2 regions of the Bacillus sp. 11B20 genome follow, and region 2 is predicted to be linked to the other one. Evidence: riboswitches for the same ligand, from Rfam matches in the RefSeq annotation. Region 2 holds a riboswitch; the other holds the start of a gene.
The links. A riboswitch is a leader RNA that binds a small molecule or an ion and turns the genes downstream of it on or off. The one in region 2 is predicted to bind glycine.
Positions count from the first base shown of each region.

Region 1: another riboswitch for glycine. It lies ahead of ACN6NB_RS18915 (amino acid permease); the one in region 2 lies ahead of gcvT (glycine cleavage system aminomethyltransferase GcvT).

Region 1 covers NZ_JBLZWZ010000009.1:914,812-924,892, forward strand. The annotation lists gene ACN6NB_RS18895 (DUF4188 domain-containing protein) at 1-221, shown strand, start outside; gene ACN6NB_RS18900 (NUDIX hydrolase) at 233-856, opposite strand; gene ACN6NB_RS18905 (helix-turn-helix transcriptional regulator) at 1,028-1,234, shown strand; gene ACN6NB_RS18910 (DUF3169 family protein) at 1,231-1,911, shown strand; gene ACN6NB_RS18915 (amino acid permease) at 1,959-3,305, opposite strand; glycine riboswitch at 3,469-3,548, opposite strand; gene ACN6NB_RS18920 (LacI family DNA-binding transcriptional regulator) at 3,813-4,829, shown strand; gene ACN6NB_RS18925 (MFS transporter) at 5,278-6,459, shown strand; gene ACN6NB_RS18930 (shikimate dehydrogenase) at 6,478-7,380, shown strand; gene ACN6NB_RS18935 (MFS transporter) at 7,424-8,617, opposite strand; gene ACN6NB_RS18940 (glycoside hydrolase family 1 protein) at 8,924-10,081, opposite strand, start outside.
Region 2 covers NZ_JBLZWZ010000008.1:350,076-360,156, reverse strand. The annotation lists gene sinR (transcriptional regulator SinR) at 60-395, opposite strand; gene ACN6NB_RS11120 (anti-repressor SinI family protein) at 429-593, opposite strand; gene ACN6NB_RS11115 (YqhG family protein) at 776-1,573, opposite strand; gene ACN6NB_RS11110 (DEAD/DEAH box helicase) at 1,588-3,258, opposite strand; glycine riboswitch at 3,507-3,613, shown strand; glycine riboswitch at 3,617-3,710, shown strand; gene gcvT (glycine cleavage system aminomethyltransferase GcvT) at 3,810-4,907, shown strand; gene gcvPA (aminomethyl-transferring glycine dehydrogenase subunit GcvPA) at 4,924-6,270, shown strand; gene gcvPB (aminomethyl-transferring glycine dehydrogenase subunit GcvPB) at 6,263-7,723, shown strand; gene ACN6NB_RS11090 (rhodanese-like domain-containing protein) at 7,768-8,148, opposite strand; gene ACN6NB_RS11085 (lipoate--protein ligase family protein) at 8,368-9,204, shown strand; gene mntR (transcriptional regulator MntR) at 9,290-9,724, shown strand; gene ACN6NB_RS11075 (patatin-like phospholipase family protein) at 9,829-10,081, shown strand, end outside.

The sequences.
Region 1 (10,081 bases), on a different contig from region 2:
AGATGGAGAAGCATTTGGCTGCTTGGAAAAGATTTAACCAAATGGCACGAAATAATGATGCGGTCGGCATTTATCATGAAACATACCAAATTCAAGCCGGCTCGTATGAATCCGTCTACGTGAACATGCCTTCCTACGGATTGAGCCAAGCGAGAGCGCCTATTCCAATTGGTAAAGGAAAACAAACAGCGCAGGAACGGCTGAATACAACAAATTCCTAGAGAGCGATTCTCTAGGAATTTCTTTTTGCAACGGTCACAAAATGCTTTAATATGCGGGCTGTTAATCCCCATATGGTGTAGTTTTCGTAATCATAAAACCATTCCTCAATCGAACGGCTCCCCCAGCTGTATTTTTCACCATTCATGATTTTTTCATAAGGGAAGTCCTCTCCTGGTGTTGGCTGAACGGATACATGATGTAGGTACGGCTCATATTGGCTGAGCCATGATAGAGGCACGGTAAAGGTCTCTTCTACTTCTTCTTGATTATAGGAGTGTTTCACTTTTTGCTCATCAATGATACCGACATATGGGTATACGACAAAGGATGGAGAAGCGATATAAGGACTGAGCTGCCCAACGATTTCGACCGATTCTGGCGGAATGCCCAACTCTTCATGTGTTTCTCGCAGTGCAGCCTCCTGTGCTGTTTCGCTGCCGTCGAGCTTGCCCCCAGGAAAACTAATATCACCCGGCTGTTTTCTCATGGTGAGCGATCGTACCTCAAATAATATATGCCATTCTCCATTTACTTGTACTAAAGGGATCAGGACTGCTGCTTTGAACGCTGTCTCTTCTCCAATGAACAACGGTTGTGATTGATGTAAGTCATTTTTTAATTGATCAATGAACACGGCCATCACCTGTTTTCTGTTTCTCTTTCCTTTAGCGTATCATGGTTCACCTTTTCAATAAAGATGATCTTTCTGACAATTATTTTTATCAATTTGACAACTTTACTTGTCAAATTGAATATAATGCTTTACAATCAAGGAAAGATTTCAATTAAAACTTGAGGTGACAGAATGAAAAATCGGTTAAAAGAGCTTCGTGCGCGTGATGGTTTAAACCAAACTGAGCTTGCGAAACGTGCAAAGGTCTCTCGTCAAACCATCAGCTTAATGGAACGTGATGAATTAATGCCGTCTCTCTTGCTCGCTGTTAAGCTTTCACGAATTTTTCAGGAACCCATTGAACGTATTTTTCTATTCGAGGAGGATGAACTATCATGAAAACTGTATACAAAATGCTCTTAGGTGCTCTCCTTGGCTTTCTCGGTGCTTACTGTCTGCTGGCAGCCGAATTTGAGATGACACTTATTGATATTGCATTTGAAGCGACTCTTGTCATCAGTGGAGTGACAATTTTATTGATTATTTATTGTTTTTCAGGGATTTCACGTATGAAAAAAAGAGTGTCTCTTTCGGTCTCTGGAGATGAGGAAGATGAACTGGAGGCTAAGCAATATCGGACCTTTACTGATTCGACATTAGCCAATACGGTGAGTACGATTTTGTCCATTATTGCCATCGGTATAACCATCGTCACCGAGCAGCCACTCTGGTTGATTCTGGTCAATGCTGCTTTATTTATCGTCACCATTATTAGTTCTTATGCAGCGATATCCGTCCTCAAACTTGTCTATCCTAATCGCAATCTACCAAATCCGTCCGACAAAGACTATAGTAAAAAGCTGCTCGCCATTTCAGACGAAGGGGAAAAGCATGTCATGCTTGGCGGACTGTTTCACACGTATCAAATGATGAATATTCTATTGACTAGTGCCATGTTTATTTTGATTGTGTATTCGCTTGGAGCCAATCACTCTCAACTGTTCTCGATCGTGGTCATTGGGATTGTTTTGATCATTTTGAATGCAAATTATGTGTTGAAGATTAGAAATCGTTAAATGATAAAAAGCACAGCTCTGTCAAAAGGCTGTGCTTTTTCCGTCCGTTACGATGCACGGCGTTTCTTTCGTGCATAAATCAAAAATAAGAAACCAAACCATACCGGTGTCAATAGCAACGCAGGACGTGTTGCATCTGCGAAGAGCATGATCACGAGAATGGCTGCAAAGAGCGCAAGAACGCAAATATTCACAAAAGGTGTGAACGGTGCTTTAAAGGTAGATGCTGCATGCAGTTCAGGCCGTGTTTTTTTATATTTCAAATGACAAATTAAAATAATACTCCATACCCAAATGAAACAAATGGCACTGATCGTGGTAACAATCCCAAAGGCTTGTTCGGGAATCAGCTTGCTTAAAAGTGCACCGACCGATACTACAATCGTTGAAACAAATAGCGCATTACTCGGGACAGCGTGCTTGTTCAAACGTCCAAAGGAAGCTGGCCCCTGCTTTTGATGACTGAGATTATACAGAATACGGCTTGTCGAGAACATGCCGCTATTACAAGCTGATGCCGCAGACGTCAACACAACAAAATTGATAAGCCCCGCTGCTACTGGTATCCCAATGAGCCCAAAGGTTTTCACAAAAGGACTTTCTGATGCACTGAGCTCAGACCATGGGTTGATACATAGTAAAACAAAGATCGCACCCACATAGAAAAATAGAATTCTTAATGGAATCTTATTAATCGCAGAGGGAATGTTTTTTTGCGGATTAGCTGTTTCTGCTGCGGATACGCCAACCAGTTCAACTCCCACATACGCAAAAATCACCATCTGGAATGACAGCAAGAAGCCTGTGACACCATTCGGGAATAACCCGCCATGAGACCATAAATTCGTTACTGTCACCGGTCCGGCATCGGTTTGAAAACCAATGATTAAAAGAACAATTCCAACACCGATCAGTAATAGAATCGTAATCACTTTAATGAGTGCAAACCAAAATTCCATTTCTCCGAAAAGCTTCACCGTTAATAGATTCAATCCTAGTAAAATCAACAAACAAATGATGGCAGGAATCCATTGCGGGATATCAAACCAATACTGCACATACACTCCGACCGCAATGACATCCGCCATCGCTGTCATAATCCAGCAAAACCAATATGTCCACCCTGTCACAAAAGATGCCCACGGGCCGAGATAGTCCTCTGCAATATCGGTTAATGACTGATAGCCCGCCTTCGATAAAAGCAATTCTCCAAGTGCCCTCATGACAAAAAAGATGGCCATTCCGACAATTAAATAAGCAAAAATGATTGATGGACCTGCCAATTGAATGGCTTTTCCAGAGCCTAAAAACAGCCCTGTTCCAATGGTTCCGCCAATGGCAATCAATTGCACATGACGGTTTGATAAATCTCGTTTTAATTCTTGTTGTGCCAATGCTAACACCCTCCTACGACACGATCTTATACTGAAATAATGAACTCTTTAAAAAGTCCATAAAAAAAGAGATTGGATGCGCTCCAATCTCACGGTCATAAAAGAATAGCAAAATAGAGAAAAGTAATACACGGCATCATCCATGCATCACAAATACAATATTTCGTACTCTTCTGTCCTTTTGCCTGAGATTGTGAACCCTTCGGCGCCGCACATACATGCGGTCTCTCCAGAAGCTGCTCCTGCTATAGTGTGACCCACAGCAATCATAGCCTTCGTTATTTAATTAAAATGTTGCTATTTCTGAATAATTTTATATTTTACGCCTCAATCAGAATGCTGTCAATGGTAATCTTTTATGATTTACGGTGATACCCATATGTCTTCACTTCATCAATCCCCCCTAATTCATGTATAATAAACCAAAAGATGTTCGGCTCGTCTGATGGAGAAATCCCTCTTGATCATGAACAAAGTTAGGCAATCCATTGAAGTTGGTGAAGATAAATGAAAAAAATGAACAAACAGCGTGTCACATTACAGGAAGTCGCCAAGCATGCCGGTGTCTCGACTTCAACGGCATCACTCGTTGTTCGAAACAATCCTAGAATCTCTGAAGCCACTCGAAACAAAGTACTGCAATCCATGGAAGACTTAGGATACGTATATGACCGCGTTGCTGCCAACATGCGGTCAAAAAGCTCAAATATCGTTGGTGTGATTGTCACAGATATTTCTAACACCTTTATTTCGGAATTTTTAATCGGCGTGCAAACCACGCTTGAATCACTAGGCTATACCGTTTTACTTGGTACAACCTTTGACAGTGTCGACAAACAGGAGCGGCTCATTTCCACCATGGTAGAGCACCGAGTGGGCGGAATTATTTTAAACCCAGCTTCGAAAAGCTCTGCTCGAACCGTCAAACAATTAAATCAAATTCGCACCCCAAAAGTACTTGCAAATCGTGAGTTATCAGATGTGCAATGTGATTATGTCGGTGTTGATTATGAACAAGGCACTTGGATGGCCATTCATCATCTTCTTCAGAAGGGGCATCGACGTATCGCCTTCTTAGGCGGCATCAAGACCTCATCGACTTGGATTGAGCGGATGAAAGGTTTCAAAAGAGCTCATGACGATGAAAACCTGACGATTGATGATTCCCTTATTATTGATATCGTACCTACTCGTGAAGGCGGGAAAGAAGCACTCGCTCAAGTGATGGATCAACCCGAGCCTCCTACCGCTATTTTTTGTTTTAGTGACTTAGTTGCATTTGGAGTCATGCAAGCACTGTCAGCACGGGGCATCCAGCCAGGTGAAGATATTGATGTGGTTGGATTCGATAATGTTCCTGAAGCGGAGATGTACCATCCGCCGCTCACCACTGTTTCTTCATTCCCCCGATCCATCGGGGCAAAAGCAGCGAACCTTTTATATCATAAAATGAACGATCAGGATGAAGAGCTGCAGAGATTGATTTTAAAGCCTCAACTTCATATTAGAGAAACCTCTACCTGATATGGAAAGGAGAATTGTGGACAGCAATTCTCCTTTTTTTATTGATCAAGTCAACTATTTCTTTGTTTCAATTTTCTTTTTTTAAATCACAAAGTCATAAACTTGACACATTTAAAATGCAGGAGTATATTTATCTCGTTGCTTCTTTTAGTATATCGTTATACCTATTTCGTCCTATCGTTATTTCTATCAAAAAACAGTTAAAAGTGATTTTTTATGATTCTGATCAAATCATGAAGTTTCACTTCCTAATCAAGGCTGTTATTATTTTTTAAATTTTAGTAGAACGATGTACTTGATTGAAGAACAGATGAATATTCATTATTTTTTCATCAATCACATAAGGGGTGTTGTGATGGGCTTCATATTATTCATTTTGAAGGAAACAATAACAAAGGGTATACAAAGAATTTGACCTTAAAGGGGTTTCAAATATAGGAGTGGGAACATGAAAAATCCTTATATTAAATCGTCACTTGGCATGTATTTAAACTACTTCATGCTTGGCATGATCAATATTATTGTAGCTTCCAACATGGACAGCTTATCTGAGCGCTACCATGTAGATATTCCGAAAATCAGCTTGCTTGTATCGGCGATCGGAATTGGTAAACTCATTGCTCTCTTTTTCTCAGGTCGGTTAGCCGATAGCTGGGGACGTAAGCCTGTCATTATTACAGGAAATTTTCTTTACTTATTATTCTTAATCGGTATTCCAACGACAACGAGTTATACACTGGCATTTATCTTTGCGATTTCAGCAGGTATTGCCAACTCACTGCTTGATTCAGGAACCTACCCTGCTTTGACAGAGTCATTTCCGAAAAAAGCAAGTTCGGCTTCTGTTTTAGTAAAAGCGTCTGTATCCATTGGGGCGACTGTTCTTCCATTTATCTTGGCGTACCTAGTGGCACATGACATCTTCTGGGGCTGGGCGTTCTTTGGACTAGGGCTTCTTTATTTACTTGTAGGAATTTACTTACTCTTTATGCCATTCCCGAACCATAAGCAAGTTTCTTCACAAGATGCTCTTCCAGTACAGGACCAGCTGAAGGAAGAACCAAAAATGCTTGGTGAAGGCTTAGCCGTTGTTCTTATGGGATTCACGTCGACTGCATTGTTTGTCGTATGGCAGACATGGCTTCCGCAGCTCGGGTTAAAATTAATCGGACTTGGCACAGGACAAGCCACACAGCTTCTATCTTATTTTAGTATTGGTGCACTCGTATCTGTTCTCTTGCTTTCGATCGTCTTAGATAAATTCATTTCACCAATTATGGTGGCAATCATTTATCCAATTGGGGCGTTCCTTGCAATGCTTTCACTTTTCCAAATCGAAACGTACAGCATTGTCATTGTCAGCACCTTCTTCTTAGGTCTATTTACAGCAGGGATCTTCCAGCTTGCGATGAGTATCATGATGAAATTGTTCCCGACAAACAAAGCAACGGCTTCATCCTATGTCAACATTGCGGCAAGCTCAGCGTTTATTCTCGTGCCGCTCATTACAAGTGGGTTGGTCAGCACGTACGATATTAAAATGACGTTATTCTTCGATATGATCATTGCGGTTATTAGCGTATTACTAGCGGTCTTTGTTCTTGGACGCATGAAAAAATTATTTAGATAACTAAAGGAGATGTCAATCATGACAAACATACATGAACGAAATATTGATGGAAAAACAAAATTAGTCGGTCTTCTTGCTACACCAATCGGACACAGCCTTTCACCACGTATGCATAACCTTGGCTATACACTAACAGGTATCAACTATGCCTACCTCGCATTTGAAGTAGGGAATGATGAACTAGAAGCAGCCGTAAACGGTATGAAAGCAATGGGTGCAGCTGGATTTAACGTCTCTATGCCGAACAAAATGAAAGTACTAGATTACTTAGACGAACTAGATGATTCTGCAAGATATACACGTGCAAGTAACACTGTAGTAAACAAAGATGGTAAGCTCATCGGCTACAACACAGATGGTCTTGGATATGTGAGAAACTTGATTGAGCATGGCGTTGAATTAGCCGGCAAAAAAGTCACACTTGTTGGCTCTGGCGGCGCGGCAACTCCGATTGCGATTCAGCTTGCACAGTCCGGCATTCGTGAAATTAGTATTTTTGCTCGTAATGACCAATACTTCGTTCAAGCAGAAGAAAATGTAAATTACATCAACAACGAAATGAAATCTTTCGGTGTCAAAGCAAACATTTTCCCACTTGAAGACAAAGACGCGTTCCGCCGTGAAGTAGCAGAAAGTGCGATCCTGGCAAACGGGACAAGCCTTGGCATGAAACCACTAGACCAGCTCAGCATTATCGATGATACACTTGATGTACTTCGTGAAGATTTGATCGTGACAGACGTCGTATACAACCCGCAAAAAACAAAGCTTCTTGCACAAGCACAGGAAGCTGGCGCCAAAACGATTAACGGTCTTGGAATGATGCTATGGCAAGGTGCACTTGCTTACAAACTCTTTACTGGCGAAGATATGCCAGTTGATCAAGTAAAACAAATCCTTTTTGAAAATGACCGTTTCTAATACAAAAGAAAGACGACTTCCTAAGCGGAGGTCGTCTTTTTTTTTAATCATGTACCATAACTTGACGGTAGCGATACAGGATATACAGTGCGCCGATAATGGCCGCAACAGCCACCACTGCATCGAACATAAAGATTTGTAAAATGGACGCGTGACTCTGAATTAAACCTGTTACGACCGGGATGACGATAGCCGACACGCCGCCTGCTGTGGAGATAATCCCTGTCATCGTCCCTTTGTTTTTCCAGAAGAATTCAGCCATCACAGTTAACGTCAGCTGAAAAACTCCTGCTGTTGAAAATCCTAATACAAAAGCATTGACGGTTCCTATGACTGGCGATTTCACGACCAAAAGTACACAAATAGAAACAAGTGTAATGATTGGATAGATCAGCAGTACAGTGACCGGACGGACAAAACGGCGCAAAAGAAACGCGAGCATCACAACAGACAGCAGCCCGCCCATACTATAGTAACTGAGCAGTTTCACAGCACTGCCCGATGCCATCCCCAAGATAGCCTCACCGTAAGTAGGAAGCCAAATTTGCGGCAGCGCATACAGCCCATTTGATGTAAAGCTGATTAAAATGAGTGCGATCCCTTCCCTCCAAAATGTAGGCTCTGTCGAGAAGCGCGGAAGTCCATCATGCTCCGTTACCTGGACTTGCTCCACCTTGCGATGATTCGGAAATGGCAAGGTCCACAGCATCAAGACATTCACAAGATAGATCAGAGCAGGAACAAAAAATGAAATTCCATAAAACAAATCATGCTCTGCTAAAAAGTAAATCGCCAGTGGCAAAATGGTTGCCCCAATGGAGATAAAGGCCTTCACCATCACATTCGCAGATCCCGAGTTTTGCGGAAAAGCCTCCATTAACGCAGGATACGTTCCTGCATCCATTGCCGAATTCGCGACCCCTGCCAAAATCGCAAACGCAAATGCGATTTGATAATTCGGTGACAATGGGATTCCGATGAGGAACACCGCCATCAGCACACCAGAAACCAAAATGACCGGCTTTCGCCCAAAACGATCTGACAGTACGCCTGATAAACCATACGTGAGCACCCTGCCAATGCCAAGCGCCGAAATCATATAACTAATTCCCGCACTATTGGTATCTAATTGTTTGATTAAAAATGGCATATTTGAAGCCAAAATAATATTGACCATACCTAATAAAAAGTAATTAATATACAGACTAGAAGCCGTTCTCACATACGGATTCCTCATCCTGACACACCCCTCAACACCATCGCAATGAAGTGACAAATAATGGTTACGCTTACAAGATCTCATATGTGAGGAAGAACAGCTTTGCAGCCTTCACGTTCATACATCTCATCATGTCATGCAGCTCACAGCTTACACGCCCTTCATGTATCAAGCATTTCTTCAATTTTTCACTGCTCTTATTTTATACGAATGAGAAAGGTAAAGATAGTGAATTGCTTAAATTTGAGGGGAATTCACCGATCAAGCGTATGACACCATCGATCGAAAAAAGGAGTGGTTAGCTGCCACTCCTTAACTGATGTCTCATTTCTGTTCATCGTTCATTTTCAACCCATTTTGACGAATGACTTCTTGATACCAGTAAAAGCTTTTTTTAGGTGTTCGATTTAACGTTCCGTTTCCATCGTTATCTTGATCAACATGGATAAACCCATATCGCTTTTCCATTTCAGATGACGAGTAACTAATTAAATCAAGAATTCCCCAGCTGGTGTAACCTATTAATTCGACTCCATCCTCAATGGCTTCCAGCATCTGCTGGAAATGCTGCTCATGATAGCTAATCCGATAATCATCATTTATCTTTCCATCTTCCACCTTGTCGTATGCACCTAATCCATTCTCAACTATAAATAGTGGTAGTTGATAGCGATCGTATAAGTCATTTAAAGAGATACGAATTCCAATCGGGTCGATCTGCCAGCCCCATTCACTCACTTCTAAATATGGGTTTTTCACTCCACCTATTGTATTGCCGCTGACAGTTTCCATGCCTTCACTATTTTCAGTAGCAACCAAGGAATTGTAGTAACTGAATGAAATAAAATCAACCGTATGCACCTTTAATAATTCGTCATCTCCCAGCTGTTTCTCAATGTGAATATTTTTTTCTTTAAACAGTCGATTGATAAAACGCGGATACTCACCACGCACCTGTACATCTGTGAAAAACATATTAAACTGATTGTTCTTTGATGCCTTCAGAACATCCTTTGGATTACAAGAATACGGATATGTTGTTAATTTCGTCAGCATACACCCTATTTGTGCCCCCGGAATCATTTCATGACAATATTTAACGGCCAAAGCACTTGCAACAAATTGATGATGCAATGCTTGATAAACTGCCTGTTCTACATTGTCAAAGCGCTCTGAAACGATTCCACCACTTGTAAATGGATGTCGGACAATACTATCAATTTCATTGAAAGTCAGCCAATACTTGACTTTATCTTTATATCGATCAAATACAACTCGACTAAATTTCACAAAGAAATCAACGACAATGCGATGAGACCATCCTCCATATTGATTCACTAAGTATAGCGGCATTTCATAATGAGATAACGTGACGAGTGGTTCAATATCATGCTTTTTCATCTCATCGAATAGGCGGTCGTAAAATAATAATCCCGCTTCATTTGGCTCTTCTTCATCACCGTTTGGAAAAATACGTGTCCA
Region 2 (10,081 bases):
TTTAGGCTGATATCAAGATCTGCATAGCAATTGGAGGAGTATGCGCTAAAACGTGCGCTTTACTCCTCTTCTTGCTTTTTTCTCCAGATTTGATAATCTAAAAATTCACGAAATTGCTTTTTCGAAACCCCTGATGTCATTGCATCTCGAACTAGTTTTTCCCATTCACTATCTAATTGACCATCGTATTCGGTTTCATCTTTTTCGTTTAAAAGTGTATGAACCGAGACGTCCAGAACAGCGGAGACTTTTTCAAGAAATTGAATGGAGGGGTTTGTTTGCAAGTTTCTTTCTATTGAGCTTAAATAAGACTTCGCTACCCCAGCCTTTTCGGCCAGTTCTGATAGTGAGTAGCCTTTTTCATTGCGGTATTGTTTAATACGCTGGCCAATCAATGTCATCACCTTCCTTTCGATATTATAGCACATTCAGAAAGGTTTGATAGAATGACTTCTTACCAGAGGGGGAGACTCAGAGGACTTTTCATTTGATTTGAGGAAATGACGGACTTCTTCAACTGTTAGTCCTGCCTTGCGAGCTTCACGTAATAATTGAACCCATTCACTGTCTAATTTGTTCGTTTTCTTTTCCATACAAATACCCTCCTAAAATACTGAATCATGTATTTCAGGCACTTAACGCATGAAATGGAAAGACATAGGTGGTAAGACCTCATAGTTTGCTTGCGTCATGTTTCCGCCCAATACAAACAGACAAACTTAGCTTTAGACTGATCGAAAATTGTAAGTCACATAAAAGGGGAGGGGACTATGGGTCAACCTCCTCTTTTTTGCTGTAAGTAAAAAAGTCCGCCATTTTCAATCGTAAGACTGATTTTTGGTTCGTATAAAGTTTTGAGTGCTTGCCTTTCTATTTCATATTCTACAGATGTGTCTGAAGTCCCTTCATAAAATTGGTTTAAAAGTTCGGAGTCTTCTTTCCATTTTTGAACGGCTCGCACTGCCCAGTCGTCCGGTTCCTCATGGGCATAACGTTCCATAAGGCTGTAGAGCCGTTTGATTCCGCTTTCTGGCTTAATCATTGTACTCATCGTAAAACAATAATCGGGAATTTGAGACGACAGCTCACGAGCTTCCAGCTTTTCTTGAAATTGTTCAATGACTTCTCCGCGTATAAGATGGAGTCCTAATGATAAAAGCTTATCCTTCTTCCGGTCTGCAAGGTAAGAAATTTTTACATTGAGACCAAGCCATGGCTCAAGTGCGATCTGATTGTTCGTGAGCGGGCTGACTCGTTCATAAAGCCGGATAAAACGGCCCTGTTGTTTGACCGCCTCAAATATTTGAAATAACCGGGGGGAGCCGAAATGGATGAATTCACCACTGACCGTATCACCCGCTTTTTTTTGATCTGTGATGAAAGTCAATTGCCGCGGTTCAGGTACACCGCCAGTTTTTTCAAGCCAGTGCCAATAAAAAGGACGGTTCATAATCAATTTATCCATTTCGATTGTCAGCTGTACGGTCATATGTCCTGCACTTTCTTCTAATATGCTGCATTGATTCGCCTTGAAAAAACGGAGAAGAAAGGTGTGAATGTCATGCTGCTCCATTGATCAACTCTCCTTTATGAGCCCTGCTGTCTCTTTTCTAAAAGTGGTGTTTGTGCTTCAGTTAAATAAGAAGCAAATTGGGTTAATTTCTTTTTCATGTCTCCATCAGATTCATGCTGGAAGAGAATTTGATGCAACTCTGTTTCGACTTCTTCAATATCAATTCTCGTTAAAATATCATCTAAATCGCCTATGACGTTTTCGAACAGCTGAATTTTTTCATATAAAAGCTTTAAAATATGCTCTTCAACTGTTCCGTTTGTTGCCATATTGTAAATGTGGACATCTCGTTCTTGGCCAAGGCGGTGGATACGTCCGATTCTCTGTTCTAAACGCATCGGGTTCCACGGGAGGTCGTAGTTAATGATTTGATTACAAAACTGAAGGTTGATCCCTTCGCCGCCAGCTTCTGTAGCAATTAACACTTGCGCCCGTTCTCTAAATAAATCTTTCATCCAATCTTTTTTACCCCGCTTAAAGCCGCCACGAAATGGCACGGAGCTAATGCCATTTTGCTGTAGAAACCATTGTAAATAAATTTGTGTTGCGCGGTATTCGGTGAAAATAATGACTTTTTCATTTAACTGTTGAATGAGTTTGACCACTTCAAGCGCCTTTGAGTTTTGCTCCACTTGATTGATTTTCTCCATGATTTGCGCTATAGCAGAAGAGCCGAGAATATGCTTTTCTTCTTCCTGCATTTTTTTAATCGTCATATAAACTGCCTCACGGCTTGAACAGCATTCTCGTTCCAAGGTCATAATGGAAAACATATGCTTTGTATAAGACGGATTCTCTTTCAGCTTGCAGATTTCATCATACAATGCTTGTTCTGTCGGAGAAAAATCAATGGAAATCGTTTTGACATGTCGTTTTGTCCACTCGATGCCTGTGTCTTGTCTTCGGTTTCGAATCATCACTTTATTGACGAGCTGTTTTAATCGGTCATGGTCTTCAAGCTGCAAGTCCTTTTTGGCAAAGATATCTTTAAATTGATGTTCATTTCCTAGGTGGCCCGGCTTCAGAAGGGAAACGAGATTAAATATTTCTCCGATCCGGTTTTGAATAGGTGTCGCTGTCAGCAGCAGACAGAACTTCTTATTCAGGTTTCTCACAAATTCATAGTTTTTCGTTTTATTGTTTTTCAGTTTGTGTGCTTCATCGATAATGACCATATCGTAGGCAATCGATAAAATCGTGTCTCGATGCGGCTGTCTTTTGGCTGTGTCAATGGAAGAAACGACAACGTCGCACTGCTCCCACACATAGCTCTTTTTTTGTTCAACAGCATCAATATAAAATTTCGTCCGCAGCTCCTGTACCCACTGAGATACAAGGGAGGCGGGGACGAGAATAAGAATCTTTTTGGCAAGTCCACGAATCATGTATTCTTTGATAATGAGTCCTGCTTCTACGGTTTTCCCTAGGCCCACTTCATCTGCTAGAATGGCTTTCCCATTCATTTCTTCTACGACTCTTCTGGCTACTTCGAGCTGGTGCTGTAAAGGTGTGAATGCAGGCAGGTGCGCAGGAGCTTGCAGTCCCTCGAATGAATCAATGGCTGTGACTTTTTGAACCTGCGTCGCTAATCGATACATATCCCAGTTCGCCCAGGGGCCGTCTGATGAAAGCCGCTGCTGAAATTCATTTGTCCATTCCTGATCAAAAATCGTTTGAATATTCAATGTGGTCGCCTGCCTTTCTAGTAGGATCTGATAAATTGTTCTGTTTTTAAACGCTTCATTTTTTAAGAGGTCTCTAAAAGACTAGATATATGAATAAAAGCGAACGATATCGAAAGGTTATTTTAAAAATGTTAATGATTTTTCTGTTGCTCTCCATCCATTTCTAATGGTAGGATGTTGATAAGTGATCTAGAAAATAAGTCACCCATTTTGATAGTATGTCCAATAAATGTGAAAAATATGAGCGGATGATGGTATGGGGAGAGACTTGGCGGTTATTTTGCACTGGCAGGCGCCGAAGGAGCAAGCTGAATGATTCAGTGAATCTCTCAGGCAAAAGTACTCTTACCGGACGCAACTCTGGAGAGTGTTTGCTGATCGTTTTAGCAAACCACCAAAGGGGAAAACGCACAATGATGTTGTGCTGTAAACTTTCAGGTGCAAGGACAGAGACTTCTTTTTGATAAAAGGGAGCGCTCTGTCCTTTTTTGCTGTGATTTTTTTCTGAAAATTCAGCTTGCATTTGCACTAAAAAAAGGGGGAAACGATTGATGTTGAAACGAACACCGCTTTTTCATGCGTATGAAACGTTTGGCGCAAAAACCATTGACTTCGGGGGCTGGGAATTACCTGTCCAATTTTCTTCCATTAAAGAAGAACATGAAGCTGTTCGAACAAAAGCAGGGCTTTTTGATGTGTCTCACATGGGTGAGGTGGACGTCAAAGGTCAAGATGCCCTTCCTTTTTTACAAAGGTTATTAACCAATGATGTGTCTAAGCTGACAGACGGTAAGGCACTATATACAGCCATGTGTTATGAAGATGGCGGAACGGTAGATGACCTGCTCGTCTACCAAAAAGAAAAGAACCACTATTTACTTGTCATCAACGCATCAAATATCGATAAAGACGTGGATTGGCTTTTGAAGCACCAAGAGAAGGATGACGTATTGATCAAAAATATATCTGATCAAACCGCCTTGCTAGCGCTTCAAGGACCTCTTGCTGCTGACATCATCAAAGAGGTGGCGGATGAAGAGGTGACATCGCTTAAACCTTTTACGTTTTTATCAAAAGCTGAGGTCGCAAATAAAGAAGTGCTCGTTTCTAGAACAGGTTACACAGGGGAAGATGGCTTTGAAATCTACTGCCAGTCAGAAGATGCGGTCCACCTTTGGTCCGCTTTATTAGAAGCGGGGCAGCCAAAAGGATTAATACCGTGCGGACTCGGTGCACGTGATACCTTGAGATTTGAAGCAAGGCTTCCGCTTTATGGCCAGGAGCTGACAAAGGATATTTCTCCATTAGAAGGCGGAATTGGTTTTGCTGTCAAAACGGATAAAGAAGCTGATTTTATCGGAAAAGCAGCACTTAAAAAACAAAAAGAAGAGGGACTGAAGCGAAAGCTTGTCGGCATTGAAATGATTGAAAAAGGGATTCCGCGTACAGATTATCCAGTCTTTTCAGGAGAAAAGCAGGTTGGGTTTGTCACAACGGGCACTCAATCCCCAACATTAAAGAAAAATGTCGGGCTTGCTTTGATCGAAACCTCAGAAGCGGAGCTTGGGGCAGAGGTGGAAGTACAGGTTCGCAAAAAGCGTCTAAAAGCCAAAATCGTCACAACACCATTTTATAAAAGAACCAAATAACGAGGGGGAATAGAGGATGAAGCACAGATATTTGCCGCAAACAGAGCAAGATCAGAAAGAAATGCTGGATGTCATCGGCGTTCAGTCGATTGATGAGCTTTTTTCAGATATCCCAGAGAAGGTGAGATTCAAAGGAGCATACAACATCAAAGAAGCCGCATCTGAAACAGCGCTTGTCAGGGAATTATCCCGGCTAGCTGCAAAGAATAAGGATACAGTTTCCTATGCATCGTTTCTTGGTGCTGGTGTATATGATCATTACCAGCCTGTCATTGTCGATCATGTTATCTCACGCTCTGAATTTTATACAGCGTATACACCTTATCAGCCGGAGATTTCACAAGGTGAATTGCAAGCGATCTTTGAATTTCAAACAATGATTGCTGAGCTGACTGGTATGGATCTAGCCAATTCCTCAATGTATGATGGCGGGACGGCACTAGCAGAAGCGGCAATGCTTGCTGCGGGACACACAAAGAAGAAAAAAGTGGTGGTTTCTGAAACGGTTCACCCTGAATCAAGAGCGGTGCTGAAAACATACGCCAAAGGACAAAACATTGAAGTTGTTGAAGTGCCTGCGAAAAAAGGGCAGACAGATTTAGCTGCACTGGAAAAGGCCGTCTGCGATGATACAGCAGCAGTTCTCGTGCAATATCCAAACTTTTTTGGTGTCGTCGAGCCGTTAAAAGACATTGAACCCATTGCACATAAAGGAAAAAGCCTGTTCATTGTCTCTAGCAATCCCCTCGCACTCGGGCTATTGACGCCGCCTGGTAAACTTGGGGCAGACATTGTCGTTGGTGATGCGCAGCCGTTCGGTATCCCGGCGGCATTTGGCGGACCTCACTGCGGATATTTTGCTGTGACGAAAAAGTTGATGAGAAAAGTGCCAGGTCGTTTAGTCGGGCAGACAGAAGATGAAAATGGTGTTCGTGGATTTGTCCTGACTCTTCAAGCGCGTGAGCAGCACATTCGAAGAGATAAAGCGACGTCAAATATTTGCTCGAACCAAGCATTAAATGCGCTAGCTGCTTCTGTTGCCATGACGGCACTAGGGAAAACAGGCATAAAAGACATCGCCTATCAAAACGTGCAAAAAGCCCATTATGCCAAGACGCAGGCAGAAAAATATGGACTGCAGGCGGATGTAGAAGGGGCTCATTTTAATGAATTTGTGATCAAGTTACAGGAGCCTGTGAAAGAAGCCAATAAACGATTGCTTGAAAAAGGAATCATCGGCGGCTACGACTTAGGGCTAGACTACCCAGAGCTTGAGCAGCACATGCTTGTAGCCGTGACAGAGCTGAGAACAAAAGAAGAAATTGATACGTTTATCAAGGAATTGGGGGATCGCCATGAATAAACAAGATCAGCCGCTTATTTTTGAATTATCTAAAGAAGGAAGAATTGGGTACAGCCTGCCTGATTTAGATGTACCTGAACAGGAGATCCCGTCTTTATTTGATAAGACGTACATCCGTGATGAGGATGCTGAGCTCCCTGAAGTATCTGAGCTTGATATTATGCGTCATTATACAGCATTATCAAGACGCAATCATGGGGTCGATTCTGGATTTTATCCTCTTGGCTCTTGTACGATGAAATATAATCCAAAGATTAATGAAAAGGTTGCACGCCTTGCAGGTTTCTCGCAGGTCCATCCACTACAGGAGGCAGACACTGTACAAGGTGCATTGGAATTACTATACGATCTAGGTGAACATCTTGAAGAAATTACGGGGATGGACGCTGTGACATTACAGCCTGCGGCAGGAGCACATGGCGAGTGGACGGGACTCATGATGATCCGTGCGTACCATGAAGCAAGAGGAGATCATCAGCGTACAAAAGTCATTGTGCCTGATTCTGCTCATGGAACGAACCCGGCATCTGCGACAGTCGCTGGATTTGAAACCATTACTGTCGCATCTGATGAAAACGGGCTTGTTGATTTAGGAGATTTACGCCGCGTTGTTAATGAAGAAACAGCTGCTTTAATGCTTACAAACCCGAATACACTTGGCCTCTTTGAAGAAAACATTTTAGAAATGGCTGAAATCGTTCATGGAGCTGGCGGTAAACTTTATTATGACGGAGCCAACTTGAATGCGGTTTTAAGTAGAGCAAGACCAGGAGATATGGGATTTGATGTTGTCCACTTAAATCTTCATAAAACCTTTACAGGCCCACACGGAGGCGGAGGTCCTGGTTCAGGTCCAGTTGGCGTTAAAAAAGATTTAATTCCGTATTTGCCAAAGCCGGTGCTTGTAAAGAAGGAAGGTCGTTTTTACTTTGAATATGACCGTCCGGAATCAATCGGGCGCGTGAAGCCATTCTATGGCAACTTTGGCATTAACGTCAGAGCCTATGCGTACATCCGCTCTATGGGGCCAGACGGCTTAAAGGCTGTAACCGATAATGCCGTGTTAAATGCGAACTATATGATGCGCCGCTTAAGCGCTCATTATGATTTGCCGTTTGATCGTCACTGTAAGCATGAATTTGTCCTTTCAGGTAAACGTCAGAAAAAATTAGGTGTGCGGACACTGGATATTGCCAAACGATTACTTGATTTCGGCTACCATCCGCCAACGATCTACTTCCCGCTCAATGTAGAGGAATGTATCATGATTGAACCGACCGAAACAGAATCAAAAGAAACACTTGATGCATTCATCGAAGCAATGATTCAAATTGCGAAAGAAGCAGAAGAGAATCCTGAAGTGGTGCAGGAAGCGCCGCATACAACCGTCGTGAAACGTATGGACGAAACAAAGGCCGCTCGGAATCCCGTTCTCGTTTTTGAAAGAAAATAAAGAAAAAAGACTCAGGGGGAATCATGCTCCCAGAGTCTTTTTTGTTAGTTCTTCGTTTTAATGCGGCCGCCCCATTTTTTAAAGCCGCCTTTTAAATTATAAATCTCACGGCAGCCATTTTTACGTAAAGTTTGGGCTGCTTTTCCACTTCTGAAATTATTTTGACAATAGAGATAAACAGGCTTGTCAGGACGTATTTCATTTTTGCGCTGCTTTAGTTGGGAAAGAGGGATATTTCTTGCCCCTAAAATATGTCCGCCTTCAAACTCATTTGGCTCTCTCACATCAATGAGCTGGGCTTTGCGGTAACCTTTAATAAATTCTGCTTCCGTCAGCGTTTTCATAATGCGCTGCTGATAAATGTAGCTGCCGATGGAATAAAGAACAAAAAGTCCACAAAGTGAGAGGACGATATAGTTGAACATTGACAATACAACTCGACTCCTTCTTGAGCATCAGCACAGTAGCCTGTCTGATGGTACGTTTTAGACAAATACTATTATAGTAAAGCATAAGAAACTTGTCATCATAAATGGTAAGAATTATTTTCAATTCCGTTCCTATTTGATAGACTGATGAAGAGAGAAAACCGGTGGTCACCACCATCATCTAACATTGACTACGTAAAAGAGAAGGGATTTTATATGCAAAAAGAGAAATGGTGTTTCATTGATTCAGGAAACCAAGACCCTGCCTTTAACATGGCAATGGACGAAGCCTTGCTTTATTGGCATAGTGAGAAGCTCATTCCGCCTGTTATCCGCTTTTATGGATGGGATCCGGCGACATTATCTGTTGGGTATTTTCAGAACGTTGAAAAAGAAATCAACCTAGAAGCTGTCAAGCGCTATGGTCTTGGATTTGTCCGCAGACCAACCGGAGGACGAGGAGTACTACATGACCAGGAGCTGACCTACAGCGTGATTGTGTCAGAGGAACATCCAGAAATGCCAGCAACGGTGACAGAGGCGTACCGTGTCATTTCAGAAGGCATTTTAGAAGGCTTTAAAGAGCTGGGACTCGATGCGTATTTTGCCATTCCTCGTACAGATAAAGAAAAGGAAAGCTTAAAGAACCCAAGATCTTCTGTATGCTTTGATGCCCCTTCTTGGTACGAGCTTGTTGTAGAAGGCAGAAAGGTAGCGGGCAGTGCTCAGACGAGACAAAAAGGTGTCATCCTCCAGCATGGATCTATTTTAATTGACCTTGATGAGGATAAATTATTCGATTTGTTCCTTTATCCTAACGACCGGGTAAGAGAGCGGATGCAGCGAAGCTTTAAAAACAAAGCGGTTGCCATCAATGAAATCTCAGACCGAACTTGTACGATAGACGATGCGCGTGTTGCGTTTAAAAGAGGATTTGAAAAAGGATTAAATATTGAGCTTGAACCTTATGAGCTGACAGATGAAGAATTAGCGTTTGTCCATCATCTCGCCAAAACGAAATATGCCTCAGATGATTGGAATTACAAGCGTTAAGACGATGGACACTCCTTGTTTTTTAATGAACGATGGTGTAGAATTGGGTTGATTATTAAGTAAAGGTGCATTATGGAGGGGTTTTATGACTACACCTAGTATGGAAGATTACATTGAACAAATTTATATGCTGATAGAAGAAAAAGGATATGCCAGAGTCTCTGATATTGCAGAAGCACTCGCTGTCCATCCCTCCTCTGTAACAAAAATGGTTCAGAAGCTAGATAAAGATGAATACCTCATTTATGAGAAGTATCGTGGTCTAATTTTAACCCCGAAAGGCAAAAAAATTGGAAAACGTCTCGTATACAGACATGAACTGCTGGAGCAATTTTTAAGAATCATTGGTGTAGATGAAGAGAAAATTTATGATGATGTAGAAGGCATTGAACATCATCTCAGCTGGAATAGCATTGACCGCATCGGCGATCTCGTTCAATTTTTTGAAGAAAACGATGAGCGATCTGTTCAGCTGAAAGCGATTCAAAAGAAAAACGAACAAACAAATCAAGAATCTTAATCAAAAAGGACACCCTTAGCATGGGTGTCCTTTTTGATTAAAGTTCTAATTGAAAGCAAATGCTCCTACACTATTATTAGCGTGAAATCAAAGGGGGCTCCTTGATGAAGATAGATGGTGTGTTCTCAGGTGGAGGCATTAAGGGGGCAGCGCTTGCTGGTGCCTATGAAGCGCTTGAAGCGAGAGGATTTCAATTTGTCCGTCTTGCTGGTACAAGTGCTGGAGCAATCATTGCTTCACTCATCGCAGCAGGTTTTACAAGCCAGGAAATTCGGGAGCTTTTAGATGAAATGGATGAGCATCAATTGCTTGATAGAAGATGTCAATTCATCCCGTTCAAAATGCTTAGGTGGGTAT